4 regions of the Bradyrhizobium sp. S3.12.5 genome follow, and region 2 is predicted to be linked to each of the others. Evidence: predicted binding sites of a transcription regulator. Region 2 holds the regulator's gene; each other region holds the start of a gene.
What was found. Region 2 encodes LexA, which represses DNA repair genes until DNA is damaged. Its sites were predicted from a motif close to TGTTCNNNNTGTGTTCNG; they were not measured.
Positions count from the first base shown of each region.

Region 1: ABIC09_RS11530 (DUF3072 domain-containing protein) is a predicted target of LexA. The motif match lies at 3,140-3,157, and genes of this name have one in related genera.
Region 3: ABIC09_RS19630 (ribonuclease T2 family protein) is a predicted target of LexA. The motif match lies at 2,066-2,083, and genes of this name have one in related genera.
Region 4: ABIC09_RS22465 (DNA recombination protein RmuC) is a predicted target of LexA. The motif match lies at 3,279-3,296, and genes of this name have one in related genera.

Region 1 covers NZ_JBEPRF010000007.1:10,795-16,228, forward strand. Annotated here, with positions in the region: gene ABIC09_RS11510 (hypothetical protein) at 1-154, shown strand, start outside; gene ABIC09_RS11515 (Do family serine endopeptidase) at 350-1,891, shown strand; gene ABIC09_RS11520 (hypothetical protein) at 2,178-2,540, shown strand; gene ABIC09_RS11525 (DUF6496 domain-containing protein) at 2,553-2,825, opposite strand; gene ABIC09_RS11530 (DUF3072 domain-containing protein) at 2,909-3,103, opposite strand; gene ABIC09_RS11535 (hypothetical protein) at 3,230-3,379, shown strand; gene ABIC09_RS11540 (hypothetical protein) at 3,490-3,720, opposite strand; gene ABIC09_RS11545 (hypothetical protein) at 3,817-4,086, opposite strand; gene ABIC09_RS11550 (hypothetical protein) at 4,085-4,450, shown strand; gene ABIC09_RS11555 (sensor histidine kinase) at 4,447-5,434, opposite strand, start outside.
Region 2 covers NZ_JBEPRF010000010.1:81,364-86,797, reverse strand. Annotated here, with positions in the region: gene ABIC09_RS16300 (ComEC/Rec2 family competence protein) at 1-1,343, shown strand, start outside; gene ABIC09_RS16295 (hypothetical protein) at 1,354-1,785, opposite strand; gene ABIC09_RS16290 (hypothetical protein) at 1,979-2,233, opposite strand; gene lexA (transcriptional repressor LexA) at 2,412-3,113, opposite strand; gene ABIC09_RS16280 (molybdopterin molybdotransferase MoeA) at 3,289-4,500, opposite strand; gene ABIC09_RS16275 (helix-turn-helix transcriptional regulator) at 4,605-5,434, opposite strand, start outside.
Region 3 covers NZ_JBEPRF010000012.1:186,618-192,051, forward strand. Annotated here, with positions in the region: gene ABIC09_RS19620 (cold-shock protein) at 1-146, opposite strand, end outside; gene ABIC09_RS19625 (23S rRNA (adenine(2030)-N(6))-methyltransferase RlmJ) at 399-1,265, opposite strand; gene ABIC09_RS19630 (ribonuclease T2 family protein) at 1,319-2,020, opposite strand; gene ABIC09_RS19635 (hypothetical protein) at 2,139-2,603, opposite strand; gene ABIC09_RS19640 (hypothetical protein) at 2,786-3,079, shown strand; gene ABIC09_RS19645 (DUF3617 domain-containing protein) at 3,133-3,663, shown strand; gene ABIC09_RS19650 (ATP-binding protein) at 3,681-5,069, opposite strand; gene ABIC09_RS19655 (response regulator) at 5,089-5,434, opposite strand, start outside.
Region 4 covers NZ_JBEPRF010000014.1:243,337-248,770, forward strand. Annotated here, with positions in the region: gene ABIC09_RS22450 (hypothetical protein) at 1-54, shown strand, start outside; gene ABIC09_RS22455 (AmpG family muropeptide MFS transporter) at 66-1,430, opposite strand; gene ABIC09_RS22460 (GIY-YIG nuclease family protein) at 1,612-1,914, opposite strand; gene ABIC09_RS22465 (DNA recombination protein RmuC) at 2,045-3,247, opposite strand; gene def (peptide deformylase) at 3,419-3,943, shown strand; gene fmt (methionyl-tRNA formyltransferase) at 3,956-4,891, shown strand; gene truA (tRNA pseudouridine(38-40) synthase TruA) at 5,011-5,434, shown strand, end outside.

The sequences.
Region 1 (5,434 bases), on a different contig from region 2:
TCGGCCGCTCCAGAACTGGCAGCTGCTCGGCCAGGCCGAACATTTCGAATATCTTGCCGAGATCGCGCTGAAGGCGCATTTCGACGCGTGCAATGCGCAACGCGAAGACGACGCCATCGCAGCTGCGGCATGGGAGCGCCCCGCCGCGGCTTAGAGCGGTCTAACTGCAATTCCTCAACGGACTGCTCGCCGGGCTTTCATTGCGCAGCGCAACGTCCGTTTCGAGAATCTGGCTTGCGGCCGCCGGCCGCACTTTCTTTGCCAAGATTTAATCGCGTGGACGGGACGCCGTAAGGTGGCGATGTCCATGTTGGGTGCAAGGCGACTTACCCAACATGGACATTTCAACATGATCGATCGCGTCAATTCCGACACCACCAAGAGCCGCACAATTCTGAAGCCGCGCCGGCTTGCGCTGCTTGGCACCGTGGCCGCGCTTGGCGTGGCCGTGCTGGCTGCGTCTCCCGCTTCGACGCCGTTCGGCGTGAACTCCCTGATTGCGCCTGCGCAGGCAGCTGAAAGCGCCGCGACGCCGCCGGGCTTCGGCGACCTCGTCAGCAAGGTCAAGCCCGCCGTCATCTCGGTGCGCGTGAAGATCGACCAGGACAACGACAAGAGCGCGATGCTGCAACAGAACCGGATGGATTCGGATGAGGATTCTCCGTTCGACCAGTTCTCGCGGCAGTTCGGCTTTCCGGGCGGCATGAACGGCATGCCGCGCCAACGTCACCAGGTGGTCACGGGCGAGGGCTCAGGCTTCTTCATCTCGGCCGACGGCTATGCCGTGACCAACAACCACGTCGTCGACCATGCACAGTCGGTGCAGGTGACGACGGACGACGGCACGATCTACACCGCGAAAGTGGTCGGCACCGATCCGAAGACCGATCTCGCGCTGATCAAGGTCGAGGGCAAAAAGGACTTTCCGTTCGTGAAATTCTCCGACCAGAAGCCGCGGATCGGCGACTGGGTGGTTGCTGTTGGCAATCCCTTCGGCCTCGGCGGCACCGTGACGGCCGGCATCGTCTCGGCCAGCGGCCGCGACATCGGCAACGGTCCCTATGACGACTTCATCCAGATCGATGCACCCATCAACAAGGGCAACTCGGGCGGTCCGGCCTTCGACATGAACGGCAACGTGATCGGCGTGAACACCGCGATCTTCTCGCCCTCGGGCGGCTCAGTCGGCATCGGCTTCGATATTCCGTCCTCGACTGCAAAGCTCGTGGTCGCGCAGTTGAAGGACAAGGGTGCTGTCACCCGCGGCTGGCTCGGTGTGCAGGTGCAGCCGGTGACCGCGGAGATCGCCGATAGCCTCGGCCTGAAGGCGGCGCGCGGCGCAATCGTCGATAACCCGCAGGATGGCAGCCCGGCGGCGAAGGCCGGCATCGAGGCGGGCGATGTCATCACCGCTGTCAACGGCACCGCGATCAAGGACTCCCGCGATCTCGCCCGCACCATCGCCACGCTGGCGCCGGGCACGTCCGTGAAGCTCGATGTCGTCCACAAGGGCGACACCAAGACGGTGACGCTGGCGCTCGGCGAACTGCCTACCGAGCGGCAGGCCCAAGGAAGCGGCAACGCTGACGACGGCAAGACGCAGCAGGCCCCCGGCACGCCGCGCCTCGGCCTCAGCCTGGCGCCCGCCGGCGACGTCCAGGGCGCAGGTCAGAAGGGCGTCGTGGTCACGGAGGTCGACCCGCAGGGACCGGCGGCGCAGCGCGGCATCCAGACCGGCGACGTCATCCTCAATGTCGGCGGCAAGGCAGTCGCCACTGTCGGCGACGTCCGCTCGGAGCTGGCGCAGGCCAAATCGTCCGGCAAGAACAGCGTGCTGCTGCAGGTGAAGAATGCGGAGGCGACCCGGTTCATCGCGGTGCCGCTCGCCTGATCTGATCACGCCTCTTGGTCTCGACGGCAAATTCAAAAGGCGGCCTGCGGGCCGCCTTTTTCGTGCGCGCCTTCCGAGATACCCACAGGCCGCCGATAACATTCTCGTTAACGGCAGCAATGATGACGGGTTCGTCCGAAAAAGCCGCGTTCACTCGTCAGACTTTGAGATCGCGTGTTGTGCTTTGGCGGCAATGACGGCGCCGAGGCAAATTGCAGGAGTGGAACTTCGGACCTCCGGCCGCTTTGTGGAACCGGCCGGTGGTTCGCATTTGATCGGTGCCGACATGGATCGATTGAAGCTCTCGCTGAAGCTTGCGCTGCTCGCGGCGCCTCTATTGCTGTCGACCGGAAGTGCCATGGGGCGCGATGATGGCCGCTTCACCGATTCGCCGCTAAAACCCTGGTTCGACAGCCTGCGCAGCCATCTCGGTCCGTGCTGTTCGGACGCGGACGGCGTTGCCGTGGCCGATCCTGACTGGGACTCGCACAATGGGCACTACCGAGTCCGGCTTGATGGGGAATGGGTCGAGGTCCCCGACGAAGCCGTGATCACCGAGCCGAACCGCGCCGGCCGCACCATGGTCTGGCCGGTCAAGACGGCGTTCGGCGTTTCGATCCGCTGCTTCATGCCCGGCACCATGATCTGACGCCGATCGGCGTCATCGCTTCGCGGATTTGCTCTTGGCGGATTTGCGCTTCGAACTCTTCTTCGCGCTTTTCTTCTTGGACGTCTTCCGTTTCGAAGCCTTCTTCGGGACCTTCTTGCCCTTCTTGCGCGCTTCCGAGAGGCCGATCGCGATCGCCTGCTTGCGGCTCTTCACGCGTCCGCCGCGACCGCTCTTCGCAGTCCCCTTCTTGTAACGCCGCGTCTGGCGCTCGACATCACTGCTGGCGCTGCGTGAGTAGCTGCGCTTCTTTGCCTTGCGTGCCATCAACTCTCTCCCTTGGCCTCCCCTTGGCCTCGGAAGAGAACAGGAGTGCTGACCCAACGTTCCAAAGGCGCCGGCCGCGAGCCTTAGAAGGAGTTCGCGAGTTCGATCTCCGCTTCCAGCACCTGGATGCGGTGCGCCGCTTCGGTAGAGGACAGACTGCGATCGTATTGCGCGGGTTGGTAGGCCTCTTCACTCAGCCGCTTCAGTCGCAGCCCCTGCGCCCGGGTCATCTGCTCCATGAGGAAAACCTTGGCGTCGTATTTGCGCTGAAGCTGCATGTCCGCTCTCCATTCTGAATCCGTAGCTTGATTATATGTTCTTATTTTGTTCTAACAAGCCTCTAACAAGTCATGGACAACAGAATTAATGAAATTCGACGCAAAATCAGTGCCTTGAGGCTGGAGATGGCCGATGTCGAGGCGGCCGTACGCGATCTCGTCAATCGCGATCGCGACTGCACCGAACGGGCCCAGGCACAGATGGATTTGCGCCGGAAAATCAATCTGTTGATCGGCGAATGGAAGGCCGCTGGCGGTGGCAAGGTGTTGATTTGAGGCGGGCCGGCCGGGATGCTTTGACCCGCGCACCGACCATGTGGCCCTGAGAGGATGTTCGATCATCCAAGAACAGGCCCCGCTCTCGCGAAGCCTGTTCTCTGGCGAGCTTACTTGGTGTTGCCCGGGGCGCTCTTGTTGTTCGTCATGGTGCCGCCCTGGTCAGAGCCGCCCTGACCGGAGGTGTCGCTGCCCTTGGACTTCGTGTTGGCGCCTGTCGTTTGCGAGGACGAGGTCGATGATTCATGCTTGGCCTTGTGTGACTTGGCCTGTACGGCGAAGGGCGCGGCGGCGAGGCCGGTTGCCAACATCACGGCGAGAGCGAGCTTGGTCGTGTTCATGCGCGGGAACTCCCTGAGTTGAATTGACGCAGGCACCCAACCGCTATTTGCCGCGGGAGTTCCGAACAATACGTCGCATTGCGCCTCACGCGCGCTTCAAGATTCCTTGTCCTCGTTGAGGATGAGCACGACGCCCGTCAGGGCGGCACCGATGGCAAACGTCGTCACCATCGTGCCGACAAAGACCAAGGCTGCCGCACGGCCGCCGTGGTTCAGCAATTCTGCGACCGCAGGATTGACCAGAATGAGCGCGAGCGTGAAGGCCAGACCGAGTGCAGCGCCCATCATCGCATGCGTCATTAATTTGATGACGCCGGTGGGAGAGATCAGGCTTGGCGACCTATTTGGCGACTTTTTTGCGCGCATGGAACTGCCGATCGATCTGTCATGCAAACGCGTGCCGCAATCGCGGGTTCCAATGCGCATGAAGGAATTGTCATCTGCCGCTTCATCCGACGTTCATGCCGACTTTGCGAAGATGAACGCCATCAACACGGGAACATTCGATATGGGCAAGGTGGTCTTTCTCTATCGCTCGCTGGCCTACCGTAACGCGGCGGCCGACATGTTGCGCAAAGCACGCAAGCTGCCGCGCGGTGCGGAGCGCAGCGCCGCCCGCCGCTACGCGACGGCGTTGCGCGATCTCGCGCGAACGGAAGCCTGGCTCGAAGGGCGTGTCGCCGATGAACCGCAGCCGATGTTACGGCTGAAGGTCGCTGCGTCGCGCTAACCCGACGCGCGCTGAAGTTCGGGAGAGGTGCTGGGCTCGAACTTGTCCTGCACCGCCGATGTTGCCGCGCTCTTGCGCGTCAATGGCACATCAAGGCGGCACAACAAGCCCTCTGGACGCCAGTCGAACTGCGCCTGTCCGCCGAGCTGGGATTCGACACTGGCCAGCAGGCTTCTTGTGCCAAAGCCACGCGACTTCGGCGTCCTGACCAACGGCCCTCCGGTCTCGTCCCACGTCAAGGTGAGGAGATCGTTCTCGGCCTGCCAGCCGATCGCGAGCCGCCCCGACCGGGTCGAGAGCGCGCCATACTTGGCCGAATTGGTGAAGAGCTCGTGCAGCGCCAGCGCCAGTGTCTGGGCGGTCGCCGGCAGCAACTGCACCTCGGGACCCCCGAGCTTGATCTGTCCGCCGAGCGAATAGGGCGCAAGCTCTTCCTCGATGAGCTTGGAGAGCTCGGCGCCCTGCCAGCTCGACAGCGACAGGATGGTGTGCACGCGCGCGAGCGCATTGATGCGCCCCTCGACGGCATTGACGTAAGCCTTGACCTCGTCGGCGCGGGTGAGGCGCACGATCGACTGTGCCAGAGCCAGCGCATTCTTGGCGCGGTGATCGACTTCGCGCGCCAGCAGGTTCTGCCGTTCCTCGGCGCGCTTGCGTTCGGTGATATCGACTGTGACGCCGCTCACCCGCACGACTCGACCGCCCGGATCCATAGTCGCGGCGGCCGTGCCGACGCACCAGCGCACATCACCATCGGGCCGGCAGACGCGGAACTCTCCTTCATAGGCGTGCGCGCCGGTATCGAACGCGGCAATCGCCTGGCCGAACTGGTCCACGTCATCCGGGTGCAGCAGCGCCTGGATGTTGGCCGAGGTGACGTTGAACGTCTCCGGTGTCACGCCAAAGATGCGGTACTGGCCTTCGTCCCACATCCAGTCGCCGTTGACCCAGTCCCAGTCCCAGGATCCCATCTTGCCGGCGGCG
Region 2 (5,434 bases):
TCGTCTTCTTCGCGGTTCGCGCGCTGCTGGCGCTGATCCCCGGGCTGGCGGTCGGCTTCGCAATCAAGAAATGGTCGGCCGCCGCGGCGCTGGTCGCGTCCGCGTTCTATCTGCTGCTCTCGGGCGCGGAGGTTGCGACCCAAAGGTCGTTCTTCATGACCGCGGTGGTGCTGATCGCTGTCATGGTTGACCGCCGCGCCATCACCTTTCGCACGCTGGCGGTGGCAGCGCTGATCGTGCTTGCGGTCGCGCCTGAGGCGCTGGTGCATCCCAGCTTCCAGATGTCCTTTGCGGCAACGCTCGGCCTGGTGGCGCTGGTGCAGATCGGCATGCCGAACCTGTTTGCCTCGCCCGATCACTCGACAACCGCGCGCATCGCGCTGTGGGGCGGCCGCGAGATTGCGATGCTATTCATGGCCTCGATGATCGCGGGGTTTGCGACCACGCCCTATGCCGCCTTCCATTTCCATCGCGTCACGCCCTATGGCGTGCTTGCCAATCTCGGCGCGATGCCGGTGGTCTCGGCGCTGGTGATGCCGGCTGGGCTGTTGGGATTGCTCGCGGCACCGTTCGGGCTCGACGGGGTGTTCTGGTGGTTGATGGGGATCGGTATCGACTGGATGGTGGCGGTCTCGCGATGGGTCGCGGCGCTGCCCGGCGCGATCGGCCACGTCAGTGCCTTCGGCACTGCGCCGCTGATCGCGGCGAGCCTCGGCCTCGTCCTGATGGGACTGCTACGCACGCCGCTGCGCTGGTCGGGCGCGTTCGTGCTCGTGGCGGCAATCGTCTGGGGTCTGTCGGTCCGGCAACCCGACATCCTTATCGCCGGTGACGGCCAGAGCGTTGCCGTGCGGGGCAGGGACGGGCAGCTGCACCTGATCAGGGCGAGCAAGGACAGCTTTCTGCTCAAGGAGTGGCTCGCGGCCGATGCCGACTCTCGCGATCCCGGCAGCGTCGCGCTTGCCGATGGTGTGTCGTGCGACGAGTCAGGCTGCGTGACGCCGCTCGCCGACGGACGCATCGTTGCGCTGGCGTTGCGCATTGACGCGCTGGGAGACGATTGCAGCCGCGCGGCACTGGTGGTGACGGCAAGGTCCGCGCCGCCGGATTGTGGTGCGATGGTGGTCGATCGGCCACGTCTCGTGCGTCAGGGCGCGCTGGCGCTGACGCCGCGTGGCGACGGCTTTGCGATTCAGGCGGTAAAGGCGAGGGGCGCAAACCGCCCCTGGTCGCCGGCGGCGGCCGGCGATGGAGATTTCGAACAGACCCTCATGCCGCGGTCGGCAGCTCCGCGCTCCAAAGACGCAACGCCGTCTGACGCCGACCTGCAGGCCGATGACTGAGATCGACGGCTTAGCCGATCGGCAGGCGCGGGGACGTGGAGCGGCTGTCGGCGACCTGCGGCTTGTGCTCGCGCTCGCCGAGCGGCTGGGTCACGGGCAGTTGCAGCACGGTTGCGCGCTGGCCTTCGACCAGTTGCGTCACCAGGACGTATTTGCCGTCGGGGAATTCGATCGCGTCGTGATGGCGGTCGGGAATGTGCGGATCGACCTTGCCGAACTTGCCGACGCGCGAGTTGATGGTGCGCGTCCAGATCCAGCGATTGTCGTAGCGGACGTTGTCGGCGAAGGCGAGCTCCGTTCCCGGCAGCAGGCAGACCGCGACGGACATGTCGGCTTCGGAGGCGAAGCCGCGCGTCGAGGTGCCGCGGAACGTTGTCGTGACGATCGTCTCGCCAACTTCTGCGGGACGCGTCGCGACGGCATGCAGGCTATAGTCACACATCGGGTGCTCCTCAATCAGGATAGAGCACCCGCGCCTCTGTCTCGGAGGCGCAGGCCCCTATCAGAGTGGAAGCTCATCTTATGCTTGTTTGTGGGCAAATCTGCGGCTCGCATCAGCAGAGCGCGATCACATTATCTTTTTCAAATGCACGAGGAACAAAGCCTGCTCCCGCGCATTCGGTGAGCGCGTTGCTTCAGCGGCCGGCTGGCGCTGACCAGCCCGAATATTGCCAAGCCGGCTGCGCGACGGCGTTACGGGCATTGCGGAATTGCTCGGTCGTTGCGCGCGGTGCTTTGCGAGCGTGGTGCTGCGGCTGCGCAGCCAAGGCTTGCGAGCCCAAGGCTTGCGACCCCAAGGCTTGCGACCCCAAGGCTTGCGACACTAAGGCCTGCGACGCTGATACTGCGATCAGCGTCATCGTGACGGTGCTCAAAATGATCTTGCGCATGTTGGTCTCCTCGGTCTGGCAAAGGCCCTGCGAAGCAATGCGTGCTTCGTTGCGGCGTGCCGAGGATGTAGCGCTGGAGAAGGGGCCGGATAATCTGTGCAAAACCAGAAAGACTACCCAGCCGGAGCGGACAATCGTCCGCTCCAATCGTTGATTGCGCTCGCCGATAGCGACGCGATCAGTACTTCCGGTACAGCCCGATCAGCTTGCCCTGGATCTTGACCCGGTTGGGCGGCAGGATGCGAACCTCATAGGCCGCGTTGGCCGGCTCGAGCGCGATCGAGGCGCCGCGACGGCGGAAACGCTTGAGTGTCGCTTCCTCGTCGTCGATCAGGGCGACCACGATGTCGCCGGTATCGGCGCTCTCGTTGCGCTGGATCAGCGCCATGTCGCCATCGAGAATGCCGGCCTCCACCATGGAGTCGCCGCGCACTTCGAGCGCGTAGTGCTCGCCCGAGCCGAGCATGTCGGGCGGGACGCTGATGGTGTGGCTGCGGGTTTGCAAAGCCTCGATCGGCGTGCCGGCCGCGATCCGGCCCATCACGGGCACTGCGACTGGACGCTCACCCTCGTCGGCCGGCAGGCTCGACGCCGGGCGCACCTTGCCGAGATTGCCCTCGATGACGCTCGGCGTGAAGCCGCGGCGGCTGCCAGCGGCGGCCTGGAGTTCGGGCAGCTTGATCACCTCGATGGCGCGGGCGCGGTTGGGCAGGCGGCGGATGAAGCCGCGCTCCTCGAGCGCAGTGATCAGGCGATGGATGCCTGATTTCGAGCGCAGATCGAGCGCGTCCTTCATCTCGTCGAAGGAGGGCGGCACGCCGCTTTCCTTCAGACGTTCACTGATGAACCGCAGGAGCTCGTACTGTTTGCGCGTTAACATCTCGACCAAAATCCCCCGGTTGATGTCGTTCGATTCCGAGACGCTGAAGTCAGCAATAAGCCGCACACGCTCGAAACAAATCATGAACGGACACTATATGTTCGATACTTGTTCCGCAACTGCTTAATTTACCGTGAACGCGACAAAGTTCGCGGAACGCATGCGAACAATGCGCTCAAACGGGCAGTCGCAGCACCTCGCAGGGCGCTCCCGCTTCGGCCCTCGGTGCGAACGGTGCGCGCACGAGAAGTGCCTGTGCCGCAGCGAGATTCGCAAGCAGCGAGGAGTCCTGGTGATTGACGGGAAGGGCGATCAGCGTGCCGTCATCACGCACATCCAGGCGGGCGCGCAGATAGTCCTCGCGCTGGTCATTGGCGCCGACGTCGCGGCCGAGCACGGCGCGTTCGCGGCGGTGATGAACCATCGAACGGCCCGACAACGCACGAATCAGCGGCACCATGAACAGGAAGCCGCAAACGTAGGATGACACGGGATTGCCGGGCAGGCCGATTACGCGCATCGCCCCGAGCTGCCCGTTCATCATCGGCTTGCCCGGCCGCATCGCGATTTTCCAGAACGCCATCGAGGTGCCTTCGTCGCGGAGCGCCTGCTGCACCAGATCGTGGTCGCCGACCGAGGCGCCGCCCGTCGTGATCAGGATGTCGGCGCCGGATTCGCGCGCGCGGCGGATGCCGGCGGTGGTGGCGGCAAGCGTGTCGGCGGCAATCCCGAGGTCGATGGTGTCGGCCCCCTCGCTGCGAGCGAGCGCATGCAGGGCGTAGCCGTTGGAATAAACGATCTGGCCATGACCAGGCGTCGTGCCCGGCATCACCAGCTCGTCGCCGGTGGCAAGAATCGCGACCTTCGGACGGCGGCTGACCGCCAATTGCGGGTGGTTCATGCCGGCGGCAAGCGCGAGGTCGCGCTCCGTCAGCCGGGCGCCCTTGCGCAGCAGCACGTCACCCTCGGAGAAGTCGACGCCGGCCGGGCGGATGTGCCGACCGGTGACGGCTTCCTCCTTGATCGTGATGCGCTTGCCGTCGGCAACGGTGTCCTCCTGGATCACGACTGCGTCCGCGCCGTCGGGAACGACACCGCCGGTGAAGATCCGGACGGCTTGCCCGGCACCGACAGTTCCTGCAAACGGCCGGCCGGCAGCGACCTCGCCGATGACATTGAGCTGCGCATCGACCCTGGCTGCATCGGCCGCGCGGACGGCATAGCCATCCATCGCCGACATCGCCTGCGGTGGCTGCGTGCGCCGCGCCGCGACGTCGCGCGCGAGGACGCGATGGAAGGCCGCATCAAGCGCGACAGATTCCTCGGGCAGCGGCTCCGCACCGGCGAGCACCGCGGCAAGCGCATCGGAAACCGGCATGAGGGCCACGGCTGAAAGCTCCTGCTTGGGCAACGCGACAATCAGGTCGCGGCCAGCGTTCTAGCCGACTGTGGCCGTTGAGGCAAAACGGATGCGCATACGCGCGGACGCAGCTATTTCTGGAGCAACAGCCGCACCAGCTCGGCCTGTCGCCCCACGCCGGTCTTGTCGAAGATCTTCGACAGATGGCTGCGCGCGGTTCCGTCCGCGATGCCGAGCCGTTCGGCCGTGGCTTTGCGGCCGCCGCCCTTGACGATCTCGAGCGCGAAGGCCGCTTCGGCACGGGTCAGGCCGTAACGCGCGCGTAGGGCGTCGAGTCTTGATCTCGCGTCCGGCTCGGGGTCGGTGATCAGCACCATCGCACTCGATCGCCAGCCGGAGGCGAGCGACACCGAGCTCTCCGCCCAATCGCTGCCGACCGGCGTTACCTGCACGTGCAGCGGCATGCGGCCGGGAAGCCGCCGCAGGCTCATCTCGCCTCCGATGCGATCGGGATTATCGATGCTGCACGAACCGACCAGCGTTTGCAGACAACGGCCATCGTCGCTGGTGATGGCGCTCAGCGCGCCCGCGTCGATCACGATGCCGTCGGCGGCGTCGAGCCATTCGCGCGCGCGACGATTGACGAAGATCGGGCGGGCCTGGGCGTCCGCGAGAATGAAACCCTGATCGAGGCCGTCGAGGCCCGCCAGCGCCGCGCGGCCGGCGATGTCGAGCTGGTGGGTACGCCGCTGGATCGCAACGGCGCGTACGAGATGCTGCGCCAACGTTGCAAACAGCCGCCGCGCCTTGTCGTCATACGGAGACAAATTGGACGGCCGATGGCTGGTCAGGATGCCCGTGGCGTTGTGATCGACCAGCAGATTCGTCGTCAACGGTTCGGTGTCGAAACCGCCCGGCTGCCACCATTCGTTGTAGAAATCGCTGCGGGTGAACTCATCGC
Region 3 (5,434 bases), on a different contig from region 2:
ATACGCTGTCCTTCGGCAAGGTCCTTCAGTCCCGCCCGCTCAACCGCGGTGATGTGAACGAAGACATCGCGACCGCCGTCGTCCGGCTTGATGAAGCCGTAGCCGCGCTCGCCGTTGAAGAACTTAACCGTTCCCGTATTGGCCATCGGGAAACTCCCCCTCATTGCTCCTCCGTCGCAACGCAGACGCGCGTCGCGACATGACCGGGCATCACGTAGCCCGGGAGAGCTGGCCATCCTTGGGCAGACCCTTCGGTCCGACTGGATCTTTGTTAGGCCTTCACTCCGCCGCAACCATTCGCGGAAGCGGAACGTAAAGCCAGTCACGCCAACAGCATAATACGGTTCTTTGCAGATTGACTACCGCTACTGCATCTTTTTCCCAAGAATGGCGGCGCTTTAGGGGTAAGGCTTTGGTACTTCCAATCGGAATCTGGCAGCGCCGCCTTGGCCGAGCGGCATTTCCAGCTCGGGCAGGATCGTCTTGAGCTCGCCCTGCAGCGTATAGGGCGGATTGACGATCAACAGCCCGGCGGACGTGAGAGGTGCGCCGTCCATCTGCGGCGCGGCGCTGAATTCGAGCCGCAGACATTTTCCCGGAGTCTTTGCTGCAGCCGCGATCCGCGCCACCAGTTGCGCCAGCGCGTCGGTGGCGCGCCGGCTCTTGGCGGGATACCAGATTACATAGATACCGGTTGGCCATTTCGCATAAGCGGTGGAGAAGGCCTCGCCCAGTCTCTCGAACTCGTCTTTCGCCTCAAACGGCGGGTCGATCAGCACGAGCCCGCGCCGCTCCTTCGGCGGCACGAACGCCGGCAGCGCCATCCAGCCGTCGAGATCGACCACGCGGGCCTGTTCGTCGCGCCGCAACACGCCGATCAGCGCCTTGCGTGCCTTCGGCTCGAGCTCGCAGGCCACGAGGCGATCTTGCGGCCGCATCAGGCCGCGCGCGATCAAGGGCGAGCCCGGATAGGCCTTGAGTTCGCCCTTCGGATTGACGGCGCGGACGATGTCCATGTACGGCTTGGTCAGCGCGACGGTCTCGTTCGAAAGGCGCGCCTGCATCAGCCGCGCGATTCCCGTCAGCCACTCGCCGCTGCGGCGGGCCTCGTCGCTGTCGAGATCATAGAGGCCGGCACCCGCATGGGTGTCGATGACGCGGAAGGCGGCCGGCTTGTCCTGCAAATAGGTCAGGATGCGCGCCAGCACGATGTGCTTGATGACATCGGCGAAGTTGCCGGCGTGAAAGGCGTGGCGATAGTTCATGCAAGAGCACTACGCCACGCGATGGCTTGAGCAAAGAGGCACGACAGCCCGAACTACCCACCCCTGATCGGCGGCATCGTCACCTGGTCGCGGCGGCAGGCGCGGCGGTCGAGTTCTTCGCAGGCGCGGAACTGCAAATCCTTGCTGAGGCAGATGCGGACCTCGGAGAGCCGGGTGCGGTTGCAGGTGACCGAGACGGCTGCGTTGCTCAGGCCCGGATTGGCCTTGACGAAGGCTTCTTCCACCTCGCCCGGCGCCACGGTCTTGGCCTGCGACAAATCGAGATATTCGGCCGGAATCTTGATCGCGGCGCGCGCCCTGCGGATCGTCTCGAAGTAGCTGCGGTCGGTCAGCCCCGAGCAGGTGCCGTGCTTGTCCCATTCGTTGAAGATCAGCCCCGGCGCCGGCATCAGATCGAGCATCGAGGAGACGATGTTGCGGTTCAGCCGCGGCGACGGCCGCTGGCAATATTCCGGAAAGCCGTTCTCATATTGCGGCCACAGCCCGTGCACCACGAAGGAATAAGGCCGTCCCTCGCACTGGATATTCGAGCGTCCCCCGCCGCGGCCGCGCTCGGCCGCTTCCTCACAGAAGGACGGTGACCAGGATAGCGACAGCACATAGAAATCGAATTCGCCCGGCGCGTTCTGCCGTTTGTCCTGCGCCTTCGCGCCGCCGGCCAGCGCGATCAGCCCCGCGGCAAGGGTCAATGAGATCACAAGGCGGGAGAACGAATGCAATCTAAAATGAAACATGGCGACGTCCCTCAACTAGACTGTGCAATAAGCCTAGCAGGCAACAAGAACATTTCAAGAACAAAATTCAGGCGGCCGTCGATCGGCGGCTGGATCGTTCGAATCAGGGATCTTCGACTTAAGGCTTGGCGGCGCGGCAGGCCGGATTGTAGGCCCAGTTGCGGTCGAGCCCGACCACGCACCATTCCACGCCCTGGCCGTAACCGGCAAAGCCGCCGTCCTCGACGATCGAGAAGTGCACCCTGCGCATCTTGCCGTCGTTGAGCATGGCCTCGCCGGTGCAGTAGCGGCGCGGAATGTTGTCGGACGCCCAAGGCCGGAACGCGGTCTCGTGAACGGCCGAAAAGCCCTCGATCTTCAAAGGCGAATTCCAGAACGAGCTTTCCTTCTCCCAGAACTGGTTCGCGATCGTCGGCAGTGCCTTCTCGCAATCGGCGACGCTGCCGTCATAACGGGGCCCGCTCAGCCAGAAATTCAGCTCCAGCGGATTGGCGGCCCTTGCCTCACCGAGCGACAGCGCTCCGAACATGAGGCCGAGAACGGCGGCAAGGCGAAGCGATTTCAGGGAGGTTGAGGCGCGCATGGGCAATCCAGACAGCATGATCCGCGAAGGCAGGACGGTGACGCGAAGGGCGGGAGAGGTCAAGTGCAGCGCGGCAACACTCGGCCACGAGTTGACCATAAGGTCGCAGCCAACGGCCTATCCGTTCTTTTCACCGGCGGTCCGGCACCGTAAAGTGCTGCCAGCCAATCGGAGTGACGGGAATGCGAATCATTGCGGCCGCGGGCCTTCTTGCCTTGGGGATCATGGCGAGCCAGTCGGCGCGCGCCGACATCCTTCCGGTGCCGCCCTTCAAGGGCAACGACACCGGCGGTATCATCGCCTATTCCATGGCGACGCAGACCGATGCGCGCCAGGTCGCGGTGGATCATTGTGCGCGCTACGGCAAGGTGGTGAAATTCCTCGCCGTGCAGGCCTACGAGGGCGGCTACCTCTCCTTTGCCTGCCGCTGGGTGCCTTATGGCGCCGCCGATCGTCCGATCCGCACGCTCTACTGAGGCGTTTCGGGACGCCAGAGGTTGCGCACGACATCTCAGCCGGAGTCCCTCGCATGACGCGCAAGCTTGCTTTGCTCGGATCAGTCGCTTGTCTCGGGTTGTCGGCGGTTAGCGCCTCGGCCGACGATTTGCCGGTACGCAAGGCCGGTCTCTGGGAATTGAAGATGGTCAGGACCGGCTCGGCGATGCCGGAAATGACCATGCAGCACTGCACCGACGAGGCTGTCGACAAGCAGATGAACAGCAACATCTCGCCGATGGCCAAGCAGGCCTGCTCCAAGCAGGACGTCAAGAAGACCGCGACCGGCTATGTCAGCGATTCCGAGTGCAGCGTCGCCGGCATGTCCACGACTTCGCACGCCGAGATCACCGGCGATTTCAATTCGGCCTACACGGTGAAGACCTCGTCGCATGCGCAAGGTGGCGCGGTCGGCGCCGCGGGGCGTGACTCCACCATGACGCTCGAAGCGAAATGGCTCGGCGCCTGCAAGCCGGACCAGAAGCCCGGCGACATCGTGATGCCCGGCGGCTTCAAGATGAACGTCCGCGATGTCGATAAGCTGAAAGCGCTGCTGCCGAAGTAGGCGGGGGGCTGCTGCAGCTACACCGGAATCCGCACGCTCGCCCTTAATCCGCCCATCGGGCTGTCGCCGAGCGTGATGTCGCCGCCATGCGAGCGGGCAATGTCGCGGGCGATGGCGAGGCCTAAGCCCGTGCCACCTTCGTCCTGGTTGCGGGCGTTGTCGAGCCGCAGGAACGGCTTGAACACTTCCTCGCGCAGATGGACGGGAATGCCGGGGCCGTCGTCGTCGACGGTCACGGTGAGATAGCGGTGATCGCGCTGGCCGGAGATGGCGATGGCCTTGCCGTAGCGCGCGGCATTGGTGACGAGATTGGCGAGGCAGCGCTTGAACGAGGCCGGCTTCACCGTCACCACGGGCAGGCCGCTGAATGTCACGGTCGCGATGTGGCCGTGGCGTTCGGCATCGCTGCGCAGCTCCTCGAGTGCCTGCGCCATGTCGGTCGGCTGCGACTGCTCGCCGGAATCGCCGCGGGCGAACGCAAGGTAATCCTCCAGCATCATCGACATCTCGTCGACGTCCTTGCGCATGCCCTCCATCTCGGGGCTGTCGCCGATCAGCGCCAGCTCGAGCTTGAAGCGGGTGAGGATGGTGCGCAGGTCGTGGCTGACGCCGGCGAGCATCGCGGTGCGCTGCTCCATCGCACGTTCGATGCGCGACTTCATCTCGAGGAAGGCGCCCGCCGCGCGCCGCACCTCGCGCGCGCCGCGCGGCCTGAAGTTCGGCGCCTCGCGGCCCTTGCCGAAACTTTCCGCGGCGTCCGCAAGCCGCAGGATCGGCTTGATCTGGTTGCGCAGGAACAGCACCGACACGATCAGCAGGATCGACGATGTCCCGACCATCCAGAACAGGAAGATTTCCGAGTTCGAGGCGTAGGCGGCGCTGCGCTGCGCGAACACGCGCATCACGGCATCGTCGAGCTGGATGCGGATCTCGACGAGGTTGGAGCGGCCGACCGTATCGATCCAGAACGAGCGCCCGATCTGGCGGCCGAGCTGCACCGACAGCGTCTGGTCGAGCAGCGAGAAGAACGGCTTTGGTCCCGGCGGCGGCATGTCGCCGGCCGGCAGGAAGTCGACGACGAGACCGAGGCGCTGCTGCGCGATGCGGCGGATCTGGTCGCGGTCCTTGTCCTGCGGATAGCCCTTGTAGACGTCGATCAGCCCGGCGATGTCCTGCACCACCGCGGCCGACAGCCGGCGCGTCACCGTATTCCAGTGCCGCTCCATGAACACGAAGGCGACGACGGATTGCAGGATCACCATCGGCACGATCATGATCAGCAGTGCGCGGGCATAGAGGCCGGTCGGCATCCAGCCCTTGAACGCGTTGCCCATCCAGCCATTGGCGGCAGAGACGCGTCCGGCGGCGCTCTTGAGCAGCGTCAGGCCGGTATCGATCGTGCTCATCGGTCGTGCTTCACTGCTTTTATGGCGAGGCTACCAGCCGATAGCCGATGCCGCGCACCGCCTGAAGGAACAGCGGATTGGCGGGATCGGTTTCGATCTTTCGCCTGAGGCGGTTGATCTGCACGTCGACGGCGCGCTCGTTGACGCTGCCATTGCCGGTCAGCGCACTGCGTGGCACGGTCTCGCCCGGCGTCTCCGAGAGAATCCGCAGCATCTCGCGCTCGCGGTCGGTCAGGTGGATGACCTCCTCACCCTGGCGCAACTCGCCGCGATCGAGATGGTAGACGTACGGACCGAATGCGATCTTCTCGACCGTCACGGCCTGCGCCGGCGGCGCGGCGCGCTTGAGGATGTTGTTGATGCGC
Region 4 (5,434 bases), on a different contig from region 2:
CCCGGCCAGATGAGCGAGGCCGTGGTCACGAAGTGGAGCTTGGTGAGGAAGTAGGAGGGGCGGCGCTACACCCGCACGGGCCCCAGCGCCTCAAAATGCCCGCGCTTTTGCAGCCAGACGAGCAACACCAGGCTCGGGATCGCCACCAGCACGCAGATCAAGAAGAACAGCGGCCAGCCGGTCGTATCGGCCACGAAGCCGGCTCCTGACGAGAGATAGGTCCGCCCCACCGCTGCAAGCGCGGTGAGCAGCGCATATTGCGTCGCTGTGTGCAGCGGGTTCTGGCACAGCGCCGAGAGATAGGCGACGAAGATCACGGTGCCGATCGCGCTGGTGAAATTCTCGGCGCAGATCGCGAGCGCCAGCGCCCATTGGTTAGTGCCGACCAGCGCGAGCCAGGAGAAGGTCAGGTTCGCCAGCGCCTGCACCACGCCACCGATCCAGAGCGAGGTTGCCAGCGAATAACGCCGCGCCACAAAGCCGCCGGCAAAGCCGCCGATCAGGGTCGCGGCGAGGCCGACGCCCTTCACGATCGCCGCGTAGTCGTTGCGGGTGAAGCCGAGGTCGATCACGAACGGCGCCGTCATGGTGCCCGAGAACGCGTCGGTGAACTTGAACAGCACGACGAAGGCGAGCGCTGCGATCGCATCCTTGCGCGACAGGAACTCGGAGAAGGCGCCGATCGCCGCGCGCAGCACGCGCGCAAACGCGGTCTCGTCGTGCGTCACGGCTTCCGCCCGCACCGATTGCTCGGGCTCGGTCGCCGCGAGTGCCGTGATCGTCCCGATCAGCACCATCGCCGCCATCACCACATAGCCCCACATCCAGGCCGACGTGCGCGTGATGCCGGTGCTCTCGAAGCCGGAGACAATGAACAGCGCACCCGCGGTCGAAACCAGCATGCCGATGCGATAGGCCGCGACATAGGCCGCCATGCCGGCGGCCTGCTCGCTCTCGGGCAGGCTCTCGACGCGGAAGGCGTCGACCACGATGTCCTGCGTCGACGACGTCGTCGCCACCAGCAGCGCGCCGAGTGCCACATAGAAGGGCGATCGCGCCGGATCGGTCAGCGCCAGCAGCAGGATCGCGACGATCAGCAGCAATTGCGAGAACAGCAGCCAGCCGCGCCGCCGCCCGAAAGCGCGCGTGAACAGCGGCACATGCAGCGCATCCACCAGCGGCGCCCACAGGAATTTCAGTGTGTAGGGCGTGCCGACCAGTGCAAACAGCCCGATGGTCTTGAGATCGACCCCGGCCTCGCGCATCCACACCAGCAGCGTCGAGCCCGAGAGCGCCAACGGCAGCCCCGAGGAGAAGCCGAGGAACAGCACGATCAGCACCCGCGGCTGCAGGTAAACAGCCAGGCTGTCGCGCCAGGAGCGGGCGGGGGCGGAGGTCGCGGCAGGGGAGGTCGCGTCGGGTGCGGTCATGGGGAGGTGTTAGCAGATTCTGGCTGAAAAGACTCCCGCTCCGCTAATGAGTCGAAAGCCCTCAATACCCCTTCAGTGTCATCGTCCGCGCAGGCGGACGATCCAGTATTCACCAGCACCTCGGCTCAATCACGACCGCCGCGGCGTACTGGATGCCCCGCCTTCGCGGGGCATGACGGCCTCATGGTGGCCCAGCTATCCCTGAATAAAGATCATCCCAATTCGGGTTGTTCGTCTCGATCAATCGGACCTTCCAGGCCCTGTTCCACTTCTTCAGCCGCTTCTCCCGCTTGATCGCGTTCTCTGGATCGTCGAACTGTTCAAAATAGACGAGCCTTGCGACGTCGTACTTTTCCGTGAAGCTCTCGATGAGTTTTGACTTGTGCTCCGCCACTCGGCGAATGAGGTCATTTGTCACGCCAATGTAAAGCGTGCCGCCAATCCTGCTGGCGAGGATGTAGACGTAGTACTGGCGTCCGCCCATGTGACCACCTCAACGCTGTCATCGTCCGCGCAGGCGGACGATCCAGTATTCACCAGCACCTCGGCCCAATCACGACCGCCGCGGCGTGCTGGATACCCCGCCTGCGCGGGGTATGACGGTTGCCTCGATCTCACTCCCCCGCCTGGAGCTTCCTTGGAAACAGCTCCGGCGCGCCTGACGCCACCAGCCGCGGGCCGTCCGCCGGCGCGTCGGTCTTGCTGAAATCGAGCTCCTCGATTCTGCCTGCGCGCTTCTCGATCTTGTCGGCGGAGATCAGGATCTGGCGGACGTCCTCGTTCGCGTCGGCAAAGTGCTTCTGCAATTTCAGCACGCGATCGCGCAGGCGTCCCAAATCGTCGCCGAGCTTGATCACTTCGGTCTGAATCTGGTCGGCGGCATCGCGCATGCGCGCGTCCTTCATGATCTGCTGCATCACCTGGATCGCGAGCATCAGCAGCGAGGGCGACACCAGCACGACCTTGGCGCGATAGGCCTTCTGGATCACGTCGTCGAAGCCGTCATGGATCTCGGCGTAGACCGATTCCGACGGCACGAACATCAGCGCCATCTCCTGGGTCTCGCCGGTGACGAGATATTTTTCCGCGATGTCGCTGACATGCTTCATCACGTCGCCGCGCAGCCGCTGCGTGGCGGCGCGCTTCTCCTCGTCGGTGCGGGCATCGTGCAGCGCCGTCATCGCTTCCAGCGGGAATTTCGCATCGATGCAAAGCGGGCGCTGGTCGGGCAGGAACACCACGCAGTCGGGCCGCTTGCCGGTCGAGAGCGTGAACTGGAATTCGTAGGCGCCCTTCGGCAGGCCGTCCTGGACGATCGCCTCCATCCGCGCTTGTCCAAAGGCGCCGCGCGACTGCTTGTTGGCGAGCACGTCGCGCAAGGTCGTCACCTGCGTGGTGAGGTCGGTGAGGTTCTTGTGCGCGTTGTCGATGATGCCGAGCCGCTCGTGCAGCGCGCGCAGGCTCTCCATGGTGTTGCGGGTCGAATGTTCCATGGACTGGCCGACCCGATGGGTCACCGAATCCAGCCGCTCGTTGACCGCCCGGGCCATCTCGGCCTGGCGGCCGGCCAACGCCTGGGTCATGGCGTCGGCCCGGCCGGCGGCCTCGCTCTGGGCGTGCAGGACCTGGCTCAGCCGCTCCTCCAGCTCGTCGGCGCGGATGGCGTGCGCCATCGCGAGTTCCGCGCCGCGTCGCCCGGAGCGCGCGATCACGACCGCAATGGCAATCAGCAGGATGAGGACCAGCGCGCCGAAGCCGATCAGCGCGTCGATGGTGCGCACCGGCCAGTCGCCGAGCATGAAAATGATGTCGTTCATGCCTGCCGTTCTATCCGATTCGCCCGTCCGCACGAACGAATAGCGAACATTTATGGTTAATCGATCCCTAATTTTTATGGTTAACAGAACTTGAAGTTTTATGGTTAGCGAAGCATTAACGCGCTCCCGGCCGCATTGACCGCTTGTCGCGCGCGGCTTAAATCGCCCGCCATGGCCCTCAGAGAAATCATCATCCTGCCCGACAAGCAGCTGCGTCTGGTCTCCAAGCCGATCGAGAAGGTCACGCCGGAGATCCGCAAGCTTGCCGACGACATGTTCGAGACCATGTACGACGCACCCGGCATCGGGCTTGCAGCGATCCAGATCGCGCAGCCGCTGCGGCTGATCACCATGGACCTTGCCAAGCCCGACCAGGACGGCGAGACCAGGCCGGAGCCGCGCGTCTTCATCAATCCCGAGATCATCGCGTCTTCCGCGGATCTGTCTGTCTACGAGGAAGGCTGCCTGTCGATCCCCGAATATTACGAGGAGGTCGAGCGGCCGGCGAAGGTGCGCGTGCGCTTCACGGATCTGGACGGCAAGGTGCACGAGGAGGACGCCGAAGGCCTCTACGCCACCTGCATCCAGCACGAGATCGACCATCTCAACGGCGTGCTGTTCGTCGACTATCTCTCGAAGCTCAAGCGCGACCGCGTGATCAAGAAGTTCGAGAAAGCCGCCAAGCGCGCGGAGTAAGGTTCTCCGTCGATGTCCCTCCGCCTGATCTTCATGGGCACGCCCGATTTTTCCGTGCCGACGCTGCTCGAGCTCGTCGCGCATGGCCACGAGATCGTGGCTGTCTACACCCGCGCGCCGAAGCCGGGCGGGCGGCGCGGGCTGCAATTGCAACCGACCCCGGTCGAGGAAGCCGCGCGAAAACTCGGCGTTCCCGTGCTGACGCCGAAAACGTTGAAGACACCGGAAGCGCTGGAAGAGTTTCGCGCGTTTGACGCCGATGCGGCCGTCGTCGTCGCCTACGGCATGATCCTGCCGCAGGCGATCCTCAATGCGCCAAAGCTCGGCTGCTACAACCTGCACGCCTCGCTGCTGCCGCGCTGGCGCGGCGCAGCCCCCATCAATCGCGCGATCATGGCCGGCGATGCCGAGAGCGGCGTGATGGTGATGAAGATGGATATCGGCCTCGACACCGGCGACGTCGCCATGGCCGAGCGCCTCGCGATCACCGATGACATGACCGCGGTCGATCTGCACGATCGCCTGTCCCGGCTTGGTGCCGATCTGATGGTGCGCGCGATGGCCGCGCTCGACCGCGGCGGCCTCCAGCTCAAGAAGCAGAGCGAGGACGGCGTCACCTACGCCGCCAAGATCGACAAGGCCGAGGCACGGATCGACTGGAGCAAGTCCGCGCACGCGGTGCTGCGCCACATCCACGGCCTGTCGCCGTTTCCCGGTGCCTGGGCCGAGCTCGCCGGTGTCACGGAGAATGCGCGCGTAAAAATCCTGCGCTGCGAACTGGCGAAGGGCTCCGGTGCGCCGGGCGAGGTGCTCGATGGCCAGCTTACCATCGCCTGCGGCGAGGGCGCGATCCGCATCCTCGAGCTGCAGCGCGAGGGCAAGGCCCGGATGCAGGCCGTGGACTTCTTGCGGGGTGTGCCGTTGAAGGCAGGAGCCAAATTCACCTAACGCTGTCATACCCCGCGAAGGCGGGGTATCCAGTACGCTGAGACTTCTCGGTTCGAACCGATAGGCTGCGGAGTACTGGATCGCCCGGTCAAGCCGGACGATGACACCACCGGATTGAGATGCCCCGCTACAAGCTCACCATCGAATATGACGGCGCACCCTTCTTCGGCTGGCAGGTGCAGGAGACGCTGCCTTCGGTGCAGGGCGCGCTGGAAGCGGCCGTGAAGGCGATGACCGGCGCGGATGCGCGGGTGCATGGCGCAGGCCGCACCGATGCCGGCGTGCACGCGCGCGGCCAGGTCGCGCATGTCGACATCGAGAAGCAGTTTCCACCGGGCCGTTTTCGCGATGGGCTCAACGCGCATCTGCGCCCCCATCCGATCGCGGTCCTCGAAGCCGACATTGTACCTGATACTTTCGAGGCCCGCTTCTCGGCCGTGAAGCGCCACTATCGCTACCGGGTCATCAATACCCGCGCCAATCTCGCGCTCGACATCGGCCATGCCTGGCGTGTGCCGCGCCGGCTCGATGCGGATGCGATGC